3 regions of the Brevibacillus sp. FW301-21C12A genome follow, and region 3 is predicted to be linked to each of the others. Evidence: riboswitches for the same ligand, from Rfam matches in the RefSeq annotation. Region 3 holds a riboswitch; each other region holds the start of a gene.
What was found. A riboswitch is a leader RNA that binds a small molecule or an ion and turns the genes downstream of it on or off. The one in region 3 is predicted to bind S-adenosylmethionine.
Positions count from the first base shown of each region.

Region 1: another riboswitch for S-adenosylmethionine. It lies ahead of AC3WQH_RS09765 (MetQ/NlpA family ABC transporter substrate-binding protein); the one in region 3 lies ahead of AC3WQH_RS15465 (2,3-diketo-5-methylthiopentyl-1-phosphate enolase).
Region 2: another riboswitch for S-adenosylmethionine. It lies ahead of metH (methionine synthase); the one in region 3 lies ahead of AC3WQH_RS15465 (2,3-diketo-5-methylthiopentyl-1-phosphate enolase).

Region 1 covers NZ_JBYTBG010000011.1:87,101-94,909, forward strand. The annotation lists gene AC3WQH_RS09730 (adenine deaminase) at 1-280, opposite strand, end outside; gene AC3WQH_RS09735 (ABC transporter ATP-binding protein) at 298-1,359, opposite strand; gene AC3WQH_RS09740 (ABC transporter permease) at 1,376-2,164, opposite strand; gene AC3WQH_RS09745 (ABC transporter permease) at 2,170-2,991, opposite strand; gene AC3WQH_RS09750 (nucleoside hydrolase) at 3,018-3,950, opposite strand; gene AC3WQH_RS09755 (ABC transporter substrate-binding protein) at 4,029-5,102, opposite strand; gene AC3WQH_RS09760 (hypothetical protein) at 5,424-5,774, opposite strand; SAM riboswitch class I at 5,994-6,096, shown strand; gene AC3WQH_RS09765 (MetQ/NlpA family ABC transporter substrate-binding protein) at 6,219-7,052, shown strand; gene AC3WQH_RS09770 (methionine ABC transporter ATP-binding protein) at 7,093-7,809, shown strand, end outside.
Region 2 covers NZ_JBYTBG010000002.1:123,086-130,894, reverse strand. The annotation lists gene AC3WQH_RS02200 (hypothetical protein) at 1-200, shown strand, start outside; partial or broken gene AC3WQH_RS02195 (phosphotransferase) at 243-821, shown strand; gene AC3WQH_RS02190 (bifunctional homocysteine S-methyltransferase/methylenetetrahydrofolate reductase) at 902-2,767, opposite strand; gene metH (methionine synthase) at 2,801-6,253, opposite strand; SAM riboswitch class I at 6,371-6,472, opposite strand; gene AC3WQH_RS02180 (YjcZ family sporulation protein) at 6,683-6,790, shown strand; gene AC3WQH_RS02175 (hypothetical protein) at 6,787-7,065, opposite strand; gene AC3WQH_RS02170 (hypothetical protein) at 7,279-7,773, shown strand.
Region 3 covers NZ_JBYTBG010000024.1:33,684-41,492, forward strand. The annotation lists gene AC3WQH_RS15455 (anti-sigma factor) at 1-594, opposite strand, end outside; gene AC3WQH_RS15460 (sigma-70 family RNA polymerase sigma factor) at 591-1,109, opposite strand; SAM riboswitch class I at 1,267-1,417, shown strand; gene AC3WQH_RS15465 (2,3-diketo-5-methylthiopentyl-1-phosphate enolase) at 1,537-2,751, shown strand; gene AC3WQH_RS15470 (2-hydroxy-3-keto-5-methylthiopentenyl-1-phosphate phosphatase) at 2,748-3,416, shown strand; gene AC3WQH_RS15475 (methylthioribulose 1-phosphate dehydratase) at 3,420-4,073, shown strand; gene AC3WQH_RS15480 (1,2-dihydroxy-3-keto-5-methylthiopentene dioxygenase) at 4,091-4,603, shown strand; gene AC3WQH_RS15485 (Ger(x)C family spore germination protein) at 4,682-5,806, opposite strand; gene AC3WQH_RS15490 (GerAB/ArcD/ProY family transporter) at 5,803-6,894, opposite strand; partial or broken gene AC3WQH_RS15495 (spore germination protein) at 6,891-7,809, opposite strand, start outside.

The sequences.
Region 1 (7,809 bases), on a different contig from region 3:
GCGGCTCCGGCACGATCGTCGTCACTCCGTTTTGAATCAATCCGTAAGAAAACGTCTCCGGGGTTACCATCGTGCTTTCGATATGCAGATGGATGTCGACCAGGCCGGGGATCATGTAGCGGCCTTGGCCGTCGATGATCTCGCTCGCTTCAAACGTCTCGGCATTCCGCTCGCCGATGTAGAGAAAGCGCCCGTCCAGAACCGCGACATTTCCTTCCCGGAACTGTTTGAAATAGCTGTTGAACACTTGTACGTTTTGAATCAATAAATCAACCTTCACAAAAAGCCCTCCTGTCTTTAGTCCACGAGCACCACTTTGTCTTTCGGGAACAGCAGGTTGACCTTTTGGCCGCTCCGATAAGGGGTCTCCATTTCCTGGTTGACGGTAAAGTCGCCCAGCTCTGTTTCCACGACGTACTGATAGCTGCGGCCCAAAAACGTGCTGACTTTGACGCTGCCGTGCAAACGGTTCATGCCTGGCTGATCGGCCTCTTCGGTCGTCACCAGCAGATCGTCCGGACGCATCGCGCATTTTTTGCCGGTAGGACTTGCTGTTCCAGGGTGCTTGGCTGCTACGAACTGATGGCCGCCCACGCGCAGTCCGATCTCTCCGTTCGCTTCCGTGCGCTCGGCGAAGTCGATGAAGTTGGTAAAGCCGATAAACCGCGCGATAAACTCGGTCTTCGGATATTTGAAAATCGTCGCCGGGTCGTCCAGTTGCTCGATAATTCCTTTGTTCATGATCGCCACCTGGTCGGAGATGGAGAAGCACTCCTCCTGGTCATGCGACACGTACACTGTCGTAATGCCCAGCTCCTGCTGGATGCGGCGAATTTCCACGCGCATGTTGATCCGCAGGTTCGCATCGAGGTTGCTTAGCGGTTCGTCGAACAACAGCAGATCAGGCTGAATCACCAGGGCACGGGCAATCGCCACGCGCTGTCTTTGCCCGCCGGACAGCTCCTTGGGGAACCGTTTTTCAAAACCGCCAAGACTGACAACCTCCAAAATTTGCAGGACACGCTGCTTGACCTCTGCTTCATTCACCTTGCGCAGACGCAGGCCGAACGCCACGTTGTCGAAGACGGACAAGTGCGGAAACAAGGCGTAGCTCTGAAACACAAACCCGAAGTTGCGCTTGTTGACCGGCACCCGCGTATAGTCCTTGCCGTCAAACAGGAAGCGGCCGTCCTTTGCTTCCAGAAACCCCGCGATCAGGCGCAGCGTCGTCGTTTTGCCGCAGCCGCTCGGCCCCAGCAGGGAGATGAGCTGGCCCTTCTCGATATTCAGATTGAAGTTTTGCAAAATGTACTGATTGTCATAGGCAACCGATACGTTTTCCAGCGTGAGCAATGCCATATGTTTGATGCCTCCGTTATCGTTTTGTAAAGTAGGAAAGCCCCATCAATCGTTCGATGATGAACATGAGAACAGCCGTAATCATCATGAGCACGACAGAAATGGCAGCGATCGTCGGGTCGAAGTTGTTTTCCACGTAAGTCAGCATCTGGATCGGCAGCGTGCTTACTCCCGGTCCGGTCATGAACACAGAGATATCGACGTTGTTGAAAGACTCCAGAAAAGCAATCAGAATCGCCGCAATAATTCCGGAGCGAATGTTAGGCAAAACGACCTTGAAAAACGTCTCCAGCCGGCCAGCGCCGAGACTGAGCGCCGCCTCTTCAATGGCGAAATCGAAGTTGGACAGGCTGGACGCGATGACGCGAATGATAAAAGGAAGCATCAGCACCGTATGGCCGACGAGCAGCCCGGCGTAAATCGGCAAATGATAGACGACAATGACGTATTTCAGCATGGCAAAGCCCATGACAATTCCCGGAATCAGGACAGGCGAGATGAAAATGCCGTTCAACAGCCCTTTGCCGCGAAACTGGAAGCGGCTGAGCGCATACGCCGCCGGAATCCCGAGCAAAAGCGCCAGCAGATTGCCCAGTAACGATACGAGCATCGACGTCTGGAACGTCGTCATGAACATTTCTACGTTAAAGATGTTTTCATACCAGCGCAGGGAGAAGCCTTCCGGCGGGAATTTCAGGACGCTCCCAGGCTCAAACGATGTAAAGGATATGATAATGAGCGGCCCGAGCAAAAAAGCAAAGACGAGAAGGGTAAACAGGGCCAACCCGCGATTTTTTTCCTGCATAGCTTCTACCCCTTCGGATTTAGTTTCGTCGCCAGCTTGTTCATGAAGGAAATGACGACAAACGTAATGACGATCATGATCGTGGCAATGACCGAAGCCATGTACCAGTCGTTTAGCGTAATCGCGTTCTGGTAGAGAAACGTCGAGATGACGCGTTGCTTCCCGCCCAGCAGCGCAGGTGTAGTGTAGGCGGTCAGGCTGCCGACAAACACGAGAATGCTGCCGATGATAAGCCCTGGCACACTAAGCGGTACAATCACCTGGCGGAACGCCGTAAATTTGGACGCGCCCAGGCTTTCGGCCGCTTTGATTAAATCCGGGTCGATGTTTTCCATCACGCCCACCAGCGTAATGATGATGAGCGGCAGGAACAGATGGATCAGACCGATCATCATCGCAGTCGGGGTGTACAAGATTTCCAGCGGTTTTTCAATCAGTCCGATCGACAACAGCGAGCTGTTCAGCAAGCCTTTTTTGCCGAGAATAATCATCCAGGAAAACGAGCGCACGACAGAGCTGGTCAGCAGCGGGAAAATCGCCAATGCCAGCAAAATCCCCTTTTTGCGCGGGCCTAACTTGGAAATGTAGTACGCAGCCGGAAAGCCGAGCAGGATGCAGGCAATGGTCGTGACGAGACTGACCTGCAGCGTCGTCAGCAAAATTTTCATGAAATACTTGTCCGTCAAAAACTGCATGTAGCCTTGCAGGGTAAAGCTTCCTTCATGGAAAAACGTGGACGCAATCGTCAGCACGATCGGAATGACCATGAACAGCGTCAAAAACAGCACACCAGGCAGCAGCAATAAATAAAGACCCTTTTTTCTCATTCAATTAACTCCTGTTCACGGTATCGTCAGGCTTTCAATGCGCCGAGAAAACGCGCAAAGAACGCATCTGCATCTACGTCCAGACAGACGTTCATGTTGGGTTCTTTTTTCAGGCGGTTCTGAAAGTCGCAAACCGTTTGCCCGTCACAAAGCTCGCTTTTCGTTTCGATATCGACGTACAGCTTCTTCGTCGTCACCAGCGAGCGGTCGAGCGCGACCGCAACAGCCAGCGGATCGTGCATGGCGCAGGCGCGCACGCCGTTGCGTTCAAAGTAGCGGTCCAGGTAATCGGACGTGCTTTGCTTCACGTAGCGGCCGATGGGCGTATCGCCCAGTTCCTTGATATGTTCTTCGGTAAGCAGGACTCGTCGTGTGACATCCAGCCCGACCAATGTCAATTGCGGAAATCCGGCGTGAAACACTACCTTGGCTGCTTCCGGATCGACGTACATGTTGTACTCCGCCACCGGGGTCACATTTCCGTGCTCGGTCAATACCCCGCCCATAAAAATGACTTCCTTCACCTGCTTGACCAGCTCGGGGCACCTTCTGACAGCCAAGGCCAGATTCGTCAGCGGCCCTGTCATGACAAGCGTGACTTGCCCGGGACGAGCCAGCACTTGCTCGCAAATGAAATCAGGCGCAAAGCCTTCCCGCGGCTGCGTCAGCACCTCCGCATCCCGCAGTGCCCCGCCAAGCCCGTCCTCGCCATGAATGCGATGCTCGAAAAACAACGGACGAAAAAGCGGCTGGGAGGCTCCGCGTACGACAGGAATCGTTGCTCCCACTTGCAGGAAATCGAGAATTTTGCACGTATTTTCTGTCGCTTTGCCAAGGGATACGTTGCCGTTTACGGTAGTGATTCCGATCAATTCACATTGACCGCTCTTGATAGCCAAAATAATTCCCAGCGCGTCATCAATTCCGGTATCGACATCAAGAATGATTTTTTGCTCCACGAGTGGTCCTCCTTCAGTTGAAACAAACAAGGGTATATCCGCCTGACGTCTATACCCTTGTCCTGTTTCAAGCGCTTGTTATTGGGTAATTTCGCGGTTCCAGCGATCAATCCACGCCTTGGAATGCTCGTTGACGAACTTCATGTCCAGCTTGCGCAGCTTGTTCACTGTCTCTTCGCCGTAAGTCACGCCTTTTGCTTCTTCGGCTGTCAGCTCCACAGACGTGTTTACAGGAGAGTCTACTTTTGCTTTCGCTGTTTTCTCCTGAACTTCCTTGCTCAACTGATAGTTGATGAAGTCCTCGGCCAGTTGCTTGTTTTTGCTGCCTTTGACGATGTTGACGGTGTTCATTACGGCGTAGCCACCGCTTGCCGGAGCGACGAATACCGCTTCTGGCACGGCTGCCTGGATGTCTTTGAAGTACATTTCCATGATCGGACCCACTGCGATTTCTTCCTGGCTGAACATGTTCACGTACTCGGAAGTTTTGTCGTAATACTTCACAACGCCTTTATTCGCTTCTTTCATTTTTGCAAACGCCTGGTCTTCGTTAAACTCTGCGCTACCTGCTACCATCGAAGCGCTGTCGAGAATCATCGGGCCTGTGGTGGACGTGATGTTCGGCAGTGTCAGCTTGCCTGCCAACTCAGGGCTCCACAGGTCTTTCCAATCTTTGATCTCGGTTGTGACCAGCTTCGGATTGTAGGCAATCCCGAATTGTCCGATCGTGTAGGCTGGACCGTAGTCCTCGCCCAGCGGCGCTTTGGCGATATCGTAAATCTGGTTCAGGTTCGGAATGCGACTGCGGTCGATTTTTTCAAATACGCCGCTGTCGATTCCTTGCTGCGCATAGTAGTCGGAGAGATAGATCAGATCGACGTCGGAACTGCCTTGGCGGATTTTGTTCAGACGCTCGGCGTTGTTTCCGATTTCGAGCACGATTTTCACGTTGTGCTCTTTTTCAAATGGTTCGTAGATTTCTTTGCGGAAAAAGTCTTCAGAAAAGCCCCATGTAGAGATTACCAGCTTTTGCGGCTCGCCTTTGGCAGCTTCGCCTGCTGCTCCCTCCTGCGTTTTGTCGCTGCTGCCGCAGCCTGCAAGCACCAGAGACAGCATGGAAGCAGAAAGTATTCCTGTCAGCATTTTTTTCATCGTAATGTTCCTCCCGTTCGGCTTATAAATGACGAATGATTCCATCTCATAGAATGAAGTGTTTTCTCGTTTTTATACTGCGTGTCGTGAAACCCCCTACTGTTTCCCTCGTTCGGTGATTTTATTCATCAACCACCCCCTTTGCAAAGCGTTGAGAAGCTGAAAAAGAAAAAAGAAAAGCACCCTTGAATAGAACGATACATTCTAAACAAGAGCACTTTTCTTCGTAAACAAAGAGAAGCGACACCCGTTTCACACCATTTTCACGGTCTTCCCTTGAGATAAATCAAAAGGGAAAATCCGAACGAATGGGGCAAGTATTTAATTTTCCGAGCCGCTCACAATCACATTCGTGATCGCCCACTGCGTAGGCGCGTCATAGTCTCTTAGCACAGCTTCCAGCTTCAGACCCATCTCTTCTTCCAGCCGTTCTTTCAGTTTCCTCTTATAAAGAAGAGACATGCGAAAATCGACTTCGAGCTTCAGGGCCGGGGCTTCGCCTTCAAGCGCGGCAGAGCGCGGTGAACGGCGATGCTTGGCGTGGAAGGTAATCAACTGATTCTCAATGGTCACTCTCAGCAAAGTCGTTCCAAATCCGAACAACTCTTTCGCTATCTCATTATAAATGGCAGACAGCTTTTTTCTCGTTTCATTCGTGTCTGTTAAACTCATGACATCACCCGCGAGAGCTGTTATCGGATTCGTTGCTCCCATTATACATATGATTTCTGGCTAGAGCAAGCAAACATTCGTATTTAGATCATTTTTACATTTTTCAGTCAAAAATTCGTTCGGAAAAACAATTGACAGGTCGAAATCGGCAAGCTATAATCCAACTAACCTAATATGAATTGTAGGCAATTTGCTTTGACCGAATTTCATAAGCCACTTCTCTTATAAAGAGAGGTCGAGGGACTGGCCCTATGACACCTCGGCAACCTATCCCACCGATATGGTGCCAAATCCAGCGGAAATCAATTCCGACAGATAAGAGAGGCATTGACCACTGTGAATGTTGCATGCGCAGTTACAAGCCTCTTCTTAGCGGAAGAGGCTTTTTGTTTTCCCGGTTACTATTTTCAAGATATACAAACACCAAAGAAAAGGGGAATTTTCATGAAAAAAACAGGCTTATTTCTCACTTCGCTTCTGCTAGCTGCTTCTCTCGTTACGGCGTGCGGCGGCAAACAGGAAGCGGCTCCCGCAAACGGTGGAGCTGCTGCTGAACAGCAAACCAAAATCAAGGTCGGCGTGACAGGCGGCCCTCACGAAGAAATTTTCAACAAAGTAAAAGAAGTCGCCAAAGGCCAAGGAATCGACGTGGAGCTGGTCGTGTTCAACGACTATGTGCAACCGAACCAGGCTCTCGATAAAGGCAATCTCGATATGAACAGCTTCCAGACCATCCCGTTCCTGGCCAAGTTCAATCAGGACCACAAAACCAAAATCGTCGAGATCGGCAAAGGCGTAACCTTCCCGATGGGGCTCTACTCCACCAAGCATAAAAAAGTAGAGGACATCCCGGAAGGCGGCGTGGTCGGCATCCAAAACGACCCGACGAACCGCGCCCGCGCTCTGTTGCTCTACCAGGCTGCCGGACTTATCAAGCTCAAAGACGGCGTGAAAGACAACGCGACTCCGCTGGACATCGTGGAAAATCCGAAAAAACTGCAATTCAAGGAGCTGGAGGCAGCGTTTTTGGCTCGCTCGCTCGGCAACGTGGAAGTCGCTTCGATCAACACCAACTTCGCCATGGAAGCAGGCTATTCGCCGAAAAAAGACGCGATCTTCTCGGAAACGTCTGATTCTCCTTACGTCAACATCATCGCCGTCAGAGAAGCAGACAAAGACAACCCGACCTACAAAAAGCTCGTGGACATCTACCGCTCGGAAGAAGTGAAGAAGTTTATCGACGAACACTTTGAAGGAGCCGTGCTGCCGTCCTGGTAAAAACATGCCGGGAACAACCGACAACAAGGAGACACTCGTGATGATACAGCTAACTGATATTCATAAAACGTACAAGGTAGGAGCCAGGCAGGTCGAAGCCTTGAAGGGCGTATCTCTGAACGTGGAAAAAGGGCAAATCTACGGCGTGATCGGCTTTAGCGGAGCGGGGAAAAGTACCCTGCTCCGCACGATCAACCTGTTGGAAAAGCCGACGAGCGGCTCCGTAGTCGTCAACGGGCAAAATCTGCTTGAGCTGAAGGAAAAAGAACTGCGCCAGGCGCGCAAAAAGATCGGCATTATTTTTCAGCACTTCAATCTGCTTTCCTCCTACAACGTCTTTGACAACGTGGCGGAAATATTGCGGATGAACCGAGTGCCAAAGGACGTTATCAAGCGCAAGGTAGAAGACTTGCTGCGCCTCGTCGGTCTGGCGGACAAGGCAAACGCCTATCCTTCCCAACTGTCCGGCGGGCAAAAGCAACGGGTAGGCATTGCCCGGGCACTCGCCACCGATCCGGAAATTTTGCTGTGCGACGAAGCGACATCTGCTCTCGACCCGCAGACGACCGAATCGATCTTGGAGCTTTTGCTCGACATTAACCGCAAGTTCAATCTGACAATCGTGCTGATTACCCACGAAATGCAGGTTATCAAAAAAATATGCGACCAGGTCGCGATCATGGAAAACGGCGTCATCATCGAGCAAGGGACTGTGCTTGATATTTTCAGCAATCCGCAGCAGCAGACGACGCGCAAT
Region 2 (7,809 bases), on a different contig from region 3:
TGAACGCCGAAGCGCACCTGCGCAAACAAGGAATCCTCATCCCCGGTATTCAGCGGACGAAAAACAGCAAACGCTATATTATTTGGAAAGACAACCTGTTCGTCCTCCATCAGTGGCTGTCCTGGCCGAAGCTCGCCTACAACTCGCCGGGCAAGCTGGAGCAGGTCGGCGCTTTGCTCGGGCAGTTTCACAAAAGCTAGCTCGGCTTTACCTCCAAGCACGGCGAACTTTACAACGGCGCCAAAAAATGGTCGGAAGAATACAAAACGGACCTGGCCGCGCTGGAAAAATGGGAGCAACGGCACGCAGACAAGCAGAAGCCGCATTTCTCCACCATCGTCGAGTACCTCCCGTATTTTCGCCAGGCTGGACAGACGGCGCGCAAGCAACTGAATACGTCCGCCTATTTTGCCAAGTGGAAAAAAGCGCCGCTCAGCAAGCACTTCCTCTGCCACGGCGACTTCAACAACGGCAATTTGCTTGTGCGCAACAAACGAATCGCGATCATCGACTGGGAAGATGTCCGCTACGACTTTCCTTCCAAAGACATCAGCCGTGTGCTGTCGCTTGCCATGCGCAAGGAAGGGGCATGGAACAAGCAACTGTTTGCCTACCTGTTGCGCGGCTATTTGCGGGAAAACCCGCTGTCGGCCGAACAGCTTCACCTGCTGTTTGTCGACCTCGCCTTTCCGCATATAATGGAACGCTTTTTGCGCATGAAGCAGTACGAGCAAATGGATGCGGCGCACATCCAGCAATTTTGCACACGCGAATCCTTAAAGACTGCGTACATGCTGGACGAACTAAAAGCCCTCGCGTAAACGACAAAGGCTGTAGCCTGTCTTTTACGCGAGGGCCTGTTGGCATGTCGACAGAGAGTGGGCTTGGCGAGCGAAAGCCGTTACGGCTGCGCCGTTTTGACCAGCGCGCTCTGCTGGCGCACGTAGGCGATCAGCTCCGCTGCCATCTCGTAGTAGTTGAAGGGCGTAATCAGGTAAATGCCGTTGAAATAGCGGACAGCCGTATCGAGCAGCTCTTTCGCAATGGCGATCCCTTCCTGTCTGGCGGCCGGACCCTGCACCTTTTTCATTCGCTCCAGCGCTTCCGCCGAAAGCTTGATGCCCGGCACCTCGTTGTGCAAAAACTCGGCGTTGCGCGAGCTGGTCAACGGCATGATTCCGATAAAGACGGGAATCCCGATGTGCTTGGTCGCCTCGTGCACCTGCCGGATCGATTCGACGTCGTACACCGGCTGAGTCATGATGTAATCGGCCCCGGCCTCGACTTTCTTTTCCAGTCGGGCGACGGCTGCCGCCATGTTGCGGACGTTCGGGTTGAAGGCCGCGCCGACGATAAACTGGGCTTTTTGCTTCAGCGGACGTCCCGAGAACGAGACGCCTTCGTTCAGTTGCTTCACCATGCGGATCAGATCGAAGGAAGTAACGTCAAACACCGAGCTGGCCCCCGGCAAATCGCCGAAGCGCGACGGGTCGCCCGTGATGACGAGAATTTGGTCGATGCCGAGCGCGTGCAGCCCCATGAGGTGGGATTGCTGGCCGATCAGATTGCGGTCGCGGCAGGCGATGTGCAGCAGCGGGTCGATCCCGTGCCTGTTTTTCATCAGCGCGCCGAGCGCCATGTTGCTCATCCGCACAGTGGCGAGCGAATTGTCCGCCAGGGTGATCGCATCCGCCCCGGCCTTGTGCAGTTCGCAGCAACCGTCCAAAAACTGCTCGGCGTCGAGATCGCGCGGCGGATCAAATTCGACGATGATCGTCGTGCCTGTTTTGACCCGCTCGACAATGCTCGGCTTTTCCCGCTCGTGGGTGCTTTGCACGGAAATGTGCGGGCGCTCGACCAGGGCAACGGGCGGATTGACGCGGGCTTTCGGCTGTTGCGAAGCGAGCGCGTCTGCCATCGCCTTCACGTGCGCAGGAGTCGTTCCGCAGCAGCCGCCGATCAGGCGAACTCCCTGGTCCCTCAGGCGCAAGGCGCTTTCGGCAAAGTATTCGGGAGACGACTTGAAGGCGTACTCCCCGTCCGTCATGCCCAGCCTTCCTGCGTTTGGAAACGCCGACAGCAGCGAATCGTCCGGGAAGATCGTCCCTTCAAAAGAGCGCAAAATTTCAGCCGGACCCAAACGGCAGTTCAGGCCGATGATGTCAGCTCCTGCCTTTTTCAACTGCGGAAAAGCGTCTGTCAACGAGTAGCCGTCGCGCGTCCGCCCGACTTCGAGCGTCGCAAGCTGGGCGATGACCGGCACATCTGTCAACGGACGGATGACCTCAATCGCCAGCAATAGCTCCTCCAGATCGAGAAACGTCTCCAAAATCAGCGCGTCTGCGCCTGCGTGCAACAGGGCGATTGCCTGTTCCTCGTACTGGTCGCGATATTCATCCAGTACCTTTTTCTTGACCCGTCCGGCCAAAATCGAGCCGATGCTGCCCGCTACATACGCATCATCCTGTGCCGCCTCGCGGGCGATCGCCACAGCGAGACGGTTGATCCGCGCTACCTTGTGCTCCAGGCCGTAGCGGCTGAGCGCGTCGCGGTTCGCCGAAAACGTATTCGTCTCCAAAAGGCGCGCCCCCGCCTGATAGTACGAGGCATGAACCTCATGCACCACGCGCGGATTGGATAAACACAATTCTTCAAAGCTGACGCCAACCGGGGCACCCAGCGCATGTAGCTGGGTCGCCATGGCTCCGTCTCCGACCAGCAGGTGATCTTGCAAATAGTCCCGTAAGTCTTTCTTGCTCGTCGTCAACTCAATCCCTTCTCTCCCATTTCATTAGACGATCTATACTTCAAACACCGACGGACCCGCGTTAAAGTAGCGCGCTTCCGGGTGGGCAAATACCATCGCGGAGACAGATGCTTCCGGCTCCATCATGAAGCCTTCTGTCAACTGAACGCCGATATCCTCTGGCCGCAGCAGACGGAACAACTGCGCCTGGTCCTCCAGATTCGGGCAAGCCGGATAGCCGAACGACACGCGAATGCCTTGGTAACGGGCACCGAAGCGCTCCAGCATGGTCATCTCCGCCGGATCGGGAATCCCCCAGACGTCGCGCATCATGTGGTGAATCCGCTCGGCGAACGCCTCCGCCAACTCCAGAGCGAGCGCCTGCAAGACGTGCGAGCGCAAATAGTCGCCGCGCTCCTTCAGTTCCGTCGAACGCTCGCGGATACCGCCCCCTGCCGTCACAGTCAAAAAGCCGACGTAATCCATTTCCTTGCTCTCGACCGGGCGCAAGAAATCAGACAGACACAGATGCGGTTCCTCCGGCTGGCGCGGGAACGAGAAGCGCTCCAGCACTTTGCTGTGATCGTTTGGATCGTAGACGATAATATCGTTGCCGTCCGCTTGCGCCGGGAAAAACTGGTACACGCCGTGCGCAGTAATCGTTCCGCGCTGCTTCGCTTCCTTTAATAGTTCCTCGACCACGCCGTACAGCTCCAGCACTTTTTCGTCGCCCGCTTCGAGCAGCTTTTCCACATTGCCGCGCACGCCCAGATGCTTGCCGAGCAGCATGCGCAAGTTCAAGTACGGCTGCAAGTGGCTGATCGGGTATTGGCGCAGCACATGGCGGTCGCAATCCGGCGGCAGGTGGATCGGAACGGTTCTGCTGATGGCCGAACGCGCCGGGAGCGGAGCTTTTTTCTCCTGCACGACAGGCTGTGCAGCAGCGGCAGCAGCCGCTTCGGCCAAATCCTGCTGTTCCGCGATCAGCCGCTCGCGCTCCTCCGGGTTTTGCAGACGGTTGACGAGATCGAGGCCGTCCATCGCGTCTTTGGCGTACAGCACAACCCCGCGGTATTCAGGCGCAATCCGGTTGGAGGTGAACTTGCGGGTCAACGCCGCCCCTCCGACCATCATCGGCACGTCGATTCCCGCCGCACGCAAGTCCTGTGCGGTAATGACCATCTGCTGGGCCGACTTCACCAGCAGCCCGGACAGGCCGATCGCATCCGGCTTCTCTTTGCGGCAGGCGGCAATCAGTTGCTCAGGCGGCACTTTGATCCCCAGGTTCACGACGTTGTAGCCGTTGTTGGCCAAAATGATCTCCACCAGATTTTTGCCGATGTCGTGCACGTCGCCTTTGACGGTCGCCAGCAAAATTTTGCCTTTCGACGCGGAATCGCTCTTTTCCATGAACGGCTCCAAAAACGAGACGGACGCTTTCATGACTTCCGCGCTTTGCAGCACTTCCGCAACGATGAGCTGGTTGCCGTTGAACAGACGGCCGACCTCTTCCATCCCGGCCATCAGCGGACCGTTAATGATTTCCAGCGGCGTGTACTTTTCCAGTGCCAGCTTCAAATCGTCGACCAGGCCGTCCTTCGAGCCTTCCACCACATAGCGGGCCAGCCGCTCTTCCAGCGTCAGCGAGGAAGCTTCCACGCGCACTTCTTTTTTCTTCTGGCGGTAAAACTCCGTAAAGGCTGCCAATGTCTCGTCGTTTGTTTCAAACAGCAGCGCTTCCGCCAGCTTGCGCTCGTCCTCCGGGATCGAAGCGTAGCGCTCCAGCTTCTCCGTATTGACGATGGCAAAATCAAGTCCGGCGAGCGTCGTATGGTACAAAAACACCGCGTTGAGCACTTCGCGTCCCGCTGGCGGCAAACCGAAGGAAACGTTGCTGACGCCAAGAATCGTCTTGCACTGTGGCATCGCTTCTTTAATGAGGCGAATCCCCTCCACCGTCTCCCGCGCGGAGCCGATGTACTGTTCATCTCCCGTCCCTACCGGAAAGACGAGCGGGTCAAAAATGATATCCTGCGGCGGGATGCCGTACTGGTTGACCAATATGTCATAGGAGCGCTTCGCGACCTCAAGCTTTTTCTCGCGGGTGATCGCCATTCCGGCTTCCTCGATCGTCCCGACGACGACGGCCGCCCCGAACTTGCGGATTAGCGGAGCCACTTCTTCAAAGCGCTCCAGTCCGTCCTCCAGGTTGATCGAGTTGAGAATCGCTTTTCCCTGGGAATAACGCAAGCCCAGCTCCATCACTTTCGCGTCTGTCGAGTCGATCATGAGCGGAGCCTTGACCTTTTTCACGACGAACTGCAAAAACTTTTCCATGTCCGCATACTCGTCGCGATCCGGGTCAGCCAGGCAAATGTCGATGACGTGCGCCCCGCGCTTCACCTGGGCGCGGGCGATGTCGGACGCTTCCTCGTACTGCCCTGCTGCGATCAGATCGCGGAATTTTTTCGAGCCGATGACGTTCGTGCGCTCCCCGACCAGAAGCGGGCGATTGTCGTCCTCGACGTAGACGACCTCGATGCCGGATACGGCACTGACCGCCTGCTCTGTTGCCTGGCGCGGCTTGCAGTCTTTGAGCGCCTCCGCCATTGCCCGGATGTGGTCAGGCGTCGTTCCGCAGCAGCCGCCTGCCACGTTCAGCCAGCCTTGCTCGGCAAAAGCGCGCATTTTCGCAGCAAGTCCTTGCGGCGTCTCGTGGTAGTGCCCGTTTTCGTCCGGCAGCCCGGCGTTTGGATAGCAGCTTACCCCACATTGGGCCAAGCCGGACAACGTGCGCAGATGGTCGCGCATAAATTCCGGCCCTGTCGCACAGTTCAGGCCGATCGTCACGGGCTTCAGGTGCTCAAGCGAGATGTAGAACGCTTCAATGTTTTGCCCCGCCAAAGTCGTACCCATCGGCTCGATCGTTCCGGACAGCATCACCGGCAGTTCTACGTTCAGTTCTTCAAACGCCTGGCGAATGCCGATCCCGCCTGCCTTGACGTTCAGCGTATCCTGCGACGTCTCCAGCAACAGGACGTCCACCCCGCCGATAATCAACCCTTTTGCCTGGCGGTAGTACGACTCCACCAGTTCCTCGAAAGTGACGCCGCCTGTCAGTGCCAGCGTTTTCGTCGTCGGCCCCATCGCCCCCGCCACGTAGCGCGGCCATTCGGCTGTGGAGTAGGCATCGACTGCTTCCTTCGCCAGACGGGCAGCGGCGATATTGATTTCCAGGTCCTTGTCCGCGACATCGTATTCGGCCAACACGACCGAAGTCGCCCCGAATGTATTGGTCTCCACGATGTCCGCTCCCGCTTCCAAATATTTTTCATGGATGGAGCGAATCACATCGGGCCTGGTCAAATTCAGCAGCTCGTTGCAGCCGTCGTACGCTTCGCCGCCAAAATCATCGGCGGTCAGGTTCGCCTGCTGCAGCATGGTGCCCATCGCACCGTCCAGAATCAGAATTTTCCGGGAAAGCTGTTCGCGAAAAGTGGGTTTCATTGACGTGCTCCTTTTCTCCCTTGCGTCGGTTTATTCTCAGCCGTTTTTTGCATCAAAAAATCCTCTTCTTTGAAAGAAGAGGATTTGTCCGCGGATACACTTTGCGCCTGAACCATCCTCTCATCTTTCAAAGCACGTAGCTTTGCTGGAATTGGCACCGGATTTTAACCGGTTGCCGAGGCTTCATCAGGCCAGTCCCTCTGCCTCTCTTGATAAGAGTTGTTACTATGCTATTCATTTTTTGCTTTCAGGTTTGATGTTTGAAAGTATCTTAACACCGCGAAAAGTCTTCGTCAATTGAGAATTTGTCTATTCTTTACACTCTTCCCGCTCTTCTGCGCCCATTTTTGCGCATACCGGGCATTCGCCCACGCCAATCTGTGCGTTCGTGTATAGACTGTAGCATAACGGAAAGGAGGGGGAACAAACGTGAGTACATCTTACTGCGGACACGGCATCTTTGGAGACAGCTTCGCATTGGTGCTCGTACTGTTTATCCTGCTGGTCATTGTCGGGTGTTCGAACGACGACTGCTAAGTAAATGACAGGAAGAGGCTATCCCCCTTGCCTTGGCTTGAAGGGATAGCCTCTTTTTTCATGTCATGGACAGTGCGATCGCAGCCAGACCGCCTGCCGTAAAAGGCGACGCGCTCACGCTTGTCCACCTGGACGGTCAGGACGTCATACGGGACAGGCTTGCCGTTTTCCATCCGCTGGTCGCTGACGTTCATCCACGTTCTGTTGCGCCAATGCTCATCCGCATAAACCTCTGTCGCCTGGCGCTCGTAAACGTCGGCTTCTTCCCCCACCATCGTTTTCCAAAAGGCTTGCGCGACTTTTTCTGCTGCCGCAGGCGCGACCGTTGCCTTCTCGCCGCCATTGATCCAGCTACGGGCTTTTTGTGAGAAGCATCGTTAGTTAACTTTTTTCAACAGGATGGCACTTGACCGCTCTGCCTTCATTGTCAGAGCGAAACGCTTTTGCTATCATGAGGCTACCCAAACCGATGAAAGGAACGATCGACAATGGACGCTCTGCTCGCGCGTGAAAAGGACGAATTTCTGTCCTGTATAGAAACGATAAAAGAACTGGAAAGCTCCGAATTTGAAAGCTACTCCATCGTAAAGCATACCGAAACAGGAGAACATTATTTGCGCTACTTTTTGTCCCATATCAACCTGTCGGAAGGGGGCCGCAGGGACAACTACGATCACTTCCTGCCGATTGACTCCGATGACGTCCTGGGACTGATGTTCGGCGAGCAGCCGTACCGCTTCCCGGAAAACTGGCGCTCCCCCTACCTGCGCAGCGGCAACGACAATCGGCTCATTCCGTTTGATCCATCCGAAAACTACGATCTGGACGAGGAGGCGGCGGCCGAGCTGGCGATGGTGGAGCAACTGGAGCTTTACAAGCAGCAGTGGATGAACGCGGAAACTATGAGCGCGGAAGAAAAAGAAAAGCTGACGAAGCAATATTTCGCCGAGCTCGACAAGATTTTGAAAAAAGCCGAAGAGTAAGTTGCATCCTGGCACCAAAAACGGCTATAATGCTAG
Region 3 (7,809 bases):
CGGTTCTCCGGCCGATAGCGGATAGCGGAAAAACAGCTTTTGCTCCCTGACGCCCCCTGTCCACTCCGGTCTGGCGCTCACGTTCCACAGCACATTCGTGCTCCGAAAGCGGCCAGCGCTTTTGGCCTCGTTGCCAACCTGCTCTCGCAGCTCCATGTCGATGCTGCCGTACAACAGCCCCACCTGCGAGCCGCTGCTGCCCACGCTCACGCCAGGCTGGGTAAAATTGACCATGTCCCGTGCCACCCGGAACAAATCGTCATGCATCAGCGTCCCCACCCAGCCGTTTACGAACAGCAAGAGCACACCCGCGAGGCAAGGAATCGCGAAGGCATAGAAGGAGGTCGTCAGCCTGTTTTTCCACTTTCCCCGGCGGACGATCGCCCGTTGTCTTGCTTCCGAAAGCCCTGGCGCAGCCTCCTGCTTGCCGTCTGTCCCTTGTTCTTCCCCGAGCAATAGCCGTTCCAGCCGCTTCCCGTACTCTTCGTCGTCTGCCAGTTCCTCGCCCAGCCGTTTCGCTTCCTCTCCCGTCAAATCCCCTCTCAGGTAAGCAAGCAGTTTTTGCTCGCGGTCATCCCCGTTTTGGTTCGTCATAGCCCTTCCTCCTTCCACAGTTGCCGCATCTTTTGCCGTCCCCGAAACAGGGAGCGCTTGACATCCGCCAGTTCGATTCCCAGCACCTCCGCCATTTCCGCGTAGGAAAACTGCATCGCCGACAGCAAAATCACCTGTCGCTGCTTTTCCGGCAGCCGCTCCAAACAGGCGGATGCAGCCTCCCACAACTCCTGGTTCACGAGCTGGTCAGCGGGATCGACGGCGGAAGCATCCAGTCGTTCCGGCACGCTCCCGACGTAATCGACTGGCCGCCGCTTCTGTTTGCGATGCCAGTCCACGAAGGCGTGGTAGGCCACCTTGAACAGCCACGGCCGCACTTTTTCCCCGCGATAGTCATCCAGGGAGGCATACGCGCGAAAAAAAGTCTCCTGCGTCAAGTCTTCCGCCTGCCTCCGATCGCGTGTGAGCCGGAAAAGATAGCGGTATATATCGTTTACGTGCAACTGGTACACGTCCTCCAAGCCTACTTTCCCAATGCCTCCACACCCTTTCATCCGATACCACGCACGCTGAGTAAAAAAGTTTCACTTGCTGCCTCCTTTTCCCTGTGAGCAGATGCACATTCTCGGAAAAACAAAGATTGACTAGCGGAACGAGAAGGCATATCATGGGTGTATCGCACACGGATAGATGGCGTGTGAACCACATAAACTCTTATCGCGAGCTGGCTGAGGGACTGGCCCTATGATGCCCGGCAACCGGCGCTATTTTTTTGCGTTCGACAAAAATAGCGAAACGGTGCTAATTCCAACGGATAAGAGTCGGAGCTGTTTGTTCCGGCTACTGACCCGAGAGATGAGAGGAGACGAGACGTTTTCATAGTCGACAACCGCCTCCCCGCTCAAGTGGGGAGGCTTTTTTGCATGATTACATGTTTCGAAACGACCACGACAGCTTTTCAAGCTGCCAAGGAGGACTAGCATGAGTGAGCAACGCATCCTCGTCACCTATTTGACACAAGCCAAAGACTTGAACAAAAAAGCCGCTGCCATCGCAGTCGGCATGACGGTCGGCTCCTGGACGGACTTGCCCGCTGCCAAGCAAGCGGAGCTGGCGCCGTACCTAGGCGAAGCCGTCAGCGCCACTCCGCTGGAAACATTGGAAAACGGGGATGTGCGCGGGCTGATTACCGTCAGCTACCCGACCCGCAACTTCACCAGCGACATTCCTTCGCTCTTGACCGGAATTTTCGGAAAGCTCTCGATGGACGGAAAAATCAAGCTGGTCGACATCGCTTTTCCCGACTCGTTCCTCCAGGCTTTTCCCGGACCGAAGTTCGGCATAGACGGACTGCGCGGACGACTGGACGCCCAAAACCGTCCGCTCCTGATGAGCATTTTCAAATCTTGCCTCGGCCTGCCGTTCGACGATCTGAAAACGCAATTTAAAGCACAGGCGCAGGGCGGCGTCGATTTGGTCAAAGATGACGAAATTTTCTTCGCGGACGACCGCGCACCGTTTTTTGAGCGCATCCAGGCGTTCAAACAGATCGCCCTGGAGACCGAAGCCGAGACAGGCAAGCCTGTCCTCTACGCCGCCAACCTGACCGGGCCGATCAACGAGCTGAACGAAAAGGCAAAACGCGCGGTCGAAGCGGGCGCCGACTGCCTGCTGTTCAACGTGCTGGCCTTCGGCTTCGATGCCCTGCACCGCCTGGCAGCCGATCCGGATGTCAACGTCCCGATCATGGCGCACCCGGCGCTCGCAGGCGCGTACTATCCGTCGCCTGACTACGGCATCGCCACGCCGCTTCTGCTCGGCACCTTGATGCGGATCGCCGGAGCAGACCTGGTGCTGTTCCCGTCTCCGTACGGCAACGTGGCGCTGGACAAGACAGAAGCGCTGCAACTCGCCCACAACTTGACGACGCCGCTGGAGGGCGTGCGCCGCTCGTTCCCGGTTCCGTCCGCAGGCATTCATCCCGGACTCGTGCCGCAGTTGTATCAGGACTTCGGTCTCGACCAAATCGTCAACGCGGGCGGCGGCATTCACGGCCACCCCGGCGGCGCGACGGCCGGAGCGAAAGCTTTTGTCGACGCAATCGCTGCCGTCACTGCCGGGCGCAGCCTGGAAGAAGCCGCTGCCGGATCGCCTGAGCTTGCCATCGCCCTGGAAAAGTGGGGTGGCGCACGATGAGCAAAAAGCTCGTGCTGTTCTGCGATTTCGACGGAACGATTACGGAAAAAGACAACATCGTCGCGATTGTGAAAAAGTTCGCTCCCCCCGAATGGGAAGCACTCACCAAACAAATTCTTTCGCAACAAATAAGCGTACAGGAAGGCGTCGGCAAGCTGTTTCAGTTGCTCCCTTCTTCCTTGCGCCAGGATATTGTAGACTACATCGTCCAGGAGGCTACGATTCGCCCCGGCTTCGCTGACTTCGTCCGCTTTTGCCGCGAGGAAGGCATCGAGCTTTTGATTACGAGCGGCGGCATCGACTTTTTCGTCCAGCCGATTCTCGCTCCGTTTGACCTTAGCGGTGTCCCGATCTACTGCAACGGCAGCGACTTCTCCGGCGAGAACATCACGATCACGTGGCCGCACTCCTGCGACGAGCACTGCACAAACGGCTGCGGCATGTGCAAGACGACCATCATTCGCCGCTACGACCCTGCCACTCACTATCGCGTCGTCATTGGCGATTCGATCACGGACCTGGCTGGCGCAAAGATCGCCGACTACGTCATCGCCCGCTCCTTCCTCGCCGAGAAGGCACAGGAGCTTGCGCTGCCGCACAGCACATTCGCGACCTTCCACGACGTGATTGGCACGCTGACCGAACTGAAACAGGAGGTTGTCTAATCCATGACCGCAACACTCGAACAACGTCTGGACGCTTTTCGCCGTCTGGACGACGCCAAGCTGACATTTGCCCGCCGGGACTGGTTTCCCGGTACCAGCGGCAATCTCTCGATCAAAATCCAGAACGAGCCGCTGCAATTTGCCGTAACCGCAAGCGGCAAAGACAAGACCAAGCTGTCGCCGGAAGACTACCTCGTAGTCGATCGAGATTCCCGCCCTGTAGACGCGACTTCGCTCAAGCCGTCCGCAGAGACGTTGATCCACGCCGTCGTCTATCAAAAGTTCCCGCAGGCAGGTGCCTGCTTCCACGTCCATACCGTTTGGAACAACCTCATCTCCGAGCTGTACTTCGGCCAGCGCGCCTTCTCCATCCAGGGGCAAGAGCTGATTAAAGGCTTGGGCATTTGGGAGGAAAACGCGCGTATCACTGTTCCGATTGTTGAGAACTTTGCCGATATTCCGACCCTGGCCGCCGCGATTGAAAAAGTCATCACCCCGGAAATTCCGGGCGTGCTCATCCGCAACCACGGCATTTACGCCTGGGGCGGCAACGACTTTGAAGCGAAGCGCCACCTGGAAGCATTTGAATTTCTGTTCGAGTACCACGCCCGCTGGCTGCAACTGCGCCAAGCCGTCGTGTCCACTACAACCAATTAACCAAGGAGGCAAACAAGATGGCACAAATTCGTTTCCACGACACTAACGAGTACATTTCCGCACCGGAGGAAGTCATTTCCTTCCTGGACAGCCAAGAGATCATTTACGAAAAATGGGGCGTAGACCGCCTCGATCCCAAGCACCGCGACAACTACAGCCCGACAGAGGAAGAAAAACAGGAGATTCTCGCCGCCTTCAAGCCGGAGATCGACGCGATCAGCGAGCGCCGCGGCTACCTGACTGCCGACATCATCGTCCTCTCTGACAAAACCCCTAACCTCGATGAGCTGCTCGTGAAATTCAAGAACGAGCATCATCACACCGACGACGAGTGCCGCTTCTGCGTAGACGGCCACGGCATTTTCGCGATCAAGGGCAAAGACGGGCGCTACTTCGACGTCGAGCTTGAGCCAGGCGACCTGATCTCCGTACCGCCGAACTTCCGCCACTACTTCACCTTGATGGACGACCGCAAAATCAAGGCAATCCGCCTGTTCGTCACTCCTGCAGGCTGGGAGGCTATCTACTGATACGTATCGCAAAAACAAACAAGCACCTTGGACCATAGCCTTGGCGACAAGGTGCTTTTCCTTTTTCCTGCTATTTACTCACTTAATGACGCCATCGCCTATAATCGACACCTCCGGCACAATACGGACATCGGCTCTGGCAAATGCCGCCGGCCAATCTTCCTGTACCTTTTTCCACTCCTCGTACTCATAGGCACGGGCGTACACGCCAAAGCCAAACGGGTCTGTTCCACTCTCCTGGCACTTTGTGACCAGATTTGCGAACTCTTTGCGCAGTTCCTCGCTAATCATTTGCTCCATTTTCCTGTAGTCTTGTTCCATGTCGAACAAAAACAGCCTTTCGGTGATGGAAATGCGAATTTTCATTTTTACGTCGAATTGAAACCGATTGTTACGGTAGCTTGTTTTCACGGAGCGATTGACGCCATTCACCAAAAAACTGAGCCGATCCCTCGCTATGTGATTGCTGCCACCGTTTACGGGAAGCGGAAGCGTCAAGGATGTCTCTCCCTGCTTTTGATTACGGAGCATCTGCAACAGCATCGTATCTCTTGGCTCGAGCAGCGCAGCGTACTTGCCGCCCTTGTTTAGCAGTGCCGTCCCCAATACTTTAACAGAGCGTCCTGAGTTGATTTCAGCGAGTAACGGTGTGCCTCCTTTTTCAAACATTTGTCGATGAAATTCCTGTAACCTTGTTGTTACTGTCAAATTCCTTTGGCTTGCCTTATCGAGCAGCCTGGTTAGGTGAAGCGGAAGCCGCGGCTTATCCGTCGGATTAAAATTGAACAGCTCCTTGACCGGCCCGTCGCAAACGATCACTCGCGCATTCACCGTAAATCGCGCATCGCGAAACATCACATCCATAATGGGAAACCAATCGGGATGTTCCAACAGTTTTTTCCCGATAACGAACACCTGTATTTTGCCTGATAACGAAAGGCCCGTCACCAGCCCGTCAAACCGTCCTCTTGCCTGACGGAGCGATTCTATCTTGACTCCGTACTCCTCTTCCTTATCCTTGGCTTCCTTGCTGAACACCGGACTCGATAAATAGACGAGAAGCTGATCTTTTTCATTCAGATCTATCCCTGTCATCAGGGTGATCGTCGCGTCTTCCAGATCAATCCGATCCACACACCCCGTCAGCAGGGAGACTACACACAAAATCAATAGAACGTGTACGTATCTTTTTATAACCTTCACTCCTTCACTGACCTACGCAGCAGCCAGATCGGCACAAAAGCCAGAACGGGCAGCGCGTATCCGAATAGCAAACCGCCAGTGCTCCACCACTGCTTCCATTTGAGTAAATCCATGAACGTAGGCGTATACAGCCAAAGCAGTAAAATAACCAACAGCAAAGCGATGCCTAAATGCTTGCGATGATCTGCTGCACCGAACAATTGACTTGACGAGAAGACTGAAAAATACAGATAAGGGAAGCTGGTTGTAGACAAGTAAAATAAATAGAAAGCGAGAAAGATAATATCCATTCGTTCCAAAAATCGATACTCAATCACCTTCCATAAATTCAATGTTGGCCACGTATATTGTAGAATTTCATCGGGGTTGAAAAACACGAAACTGAACAAGGTGATATTCATAAAAATCAGCATGGACAACGTATTGGCCACAACGATACCAAGGACTGCATACTGCTTTTTCTGCAAAAAAGGATAGAGAAAAAAAGCCAGTTCAAATCCTAAAAAAGACAGAACCGTTGATTTTGTTGCCACCAGAATCGGCCACCACCCTTCCTTGAAAATAGGGAGCAAATAAAGCCAGTTCGTTTTCGGCAAGACAGTGACCAAGACGATCGGCATCCACAGCGTCAGATAAAAGATCAGCTCGGCATACCGTCCAAGCACCCGCAAGCCGCCTTGGAGAACCATATAAGCCGGAATGGCCAGCAAAATAACTACCATGTAAATCGGTGTCTGACTAAGAATCCACGTATTGACGATGGCCGCAGTGTTGGCCATGACAGTGAAAGAGGCAAAACCGCAATAGACGGCGATTCCTGCAACACAGACTTTCCCCAGCCATTTACCCAAAAACAACGGCTGCAGATCCACAATCGTTTTGCCGGGATAGCGCTTCATGATGCCGATGATGACCAGGCTGACCGCCATAGCCGCGAACCAACCAATCAAAATTGAGAGCCATCCGTCCGTCCCTGCCACCTCGGCCAGCTCTCGCGGCATGGACAACACCCCGATCCCTACCTGCGCACCGTGAATCAAATAAATGTACTGGAAGACCGTCAGTTCATTGAAGGCATATTTTTTCATTCGCCATCTCCCCTTGGACGATTATCTCCCTGCCTTCTCGCTTGAATGGCCCTCGTACTGACTGGCCGATCCCGCATCGTCCAAAACGGCAAGCGGACAAAGAAATCTTTCCAGTCGCTGAAACGAGCGGGCGCGAGCGGACTTCCGTAGGGAACGCCAAGCGATTCCAACTGGATCAGATGGGCAATGAGGCCCATCAGCCCGACGATAATCCCGACGATACCGAACAAAGCAGCCAGCACCATCATGAGAAACCGGAGCAGTCTAACCGCAGACCCCATATCGTAATTCGGGATGATAAAGGAGGAGATCGCTGTAAACGCGACCACAATCACCATGATGTTGCTGACAATCCCCGCCTGAACTACTGCCTGTCCAATGACGATCCCCCCCACGATGCCTACCGTCTGTCCGATGGGCGTTGGCAGCCTGACCCCTGCTTCCCGCAGCATTTCCATAGTCAGCTCCATAAGCATCGCTTCGAGTAAAGGCGGAAAAGGCACTCTCTCTCGACTCTCCGACCGATAAAATCAAGTCGAGCGGAATCACCTCGTAGTTAAACGAGATCAGGGCGATGTAGAGAGCCGGAAGAAAGGTCGCGATGATAAAAGCCAGCCCCCGCAACAGACGAATAAACGACGAAACAAGCCAGCGCGTGCTGTAATCGTCCCCGTTTTGAAAAAAGGAGGAAAAGGTGGCAGGGCCAATCAAGACGCTGGGAGAACGGTCTACCACGACGGCGATCTTGCCTTGCAAAATGTGCGAGGCCACCGAATCGGGCCGCTCCGTCATCATCAACTGCGGAAAAGGGGAAAACGGATTGTCCTCAATCAACTCTGCCAGCTCGCCTGTATTGAGAATCGAGTCGATCTTGATCTGCTTGATCCGGTCCTCCATTTCTTGCAAAACCTCCGG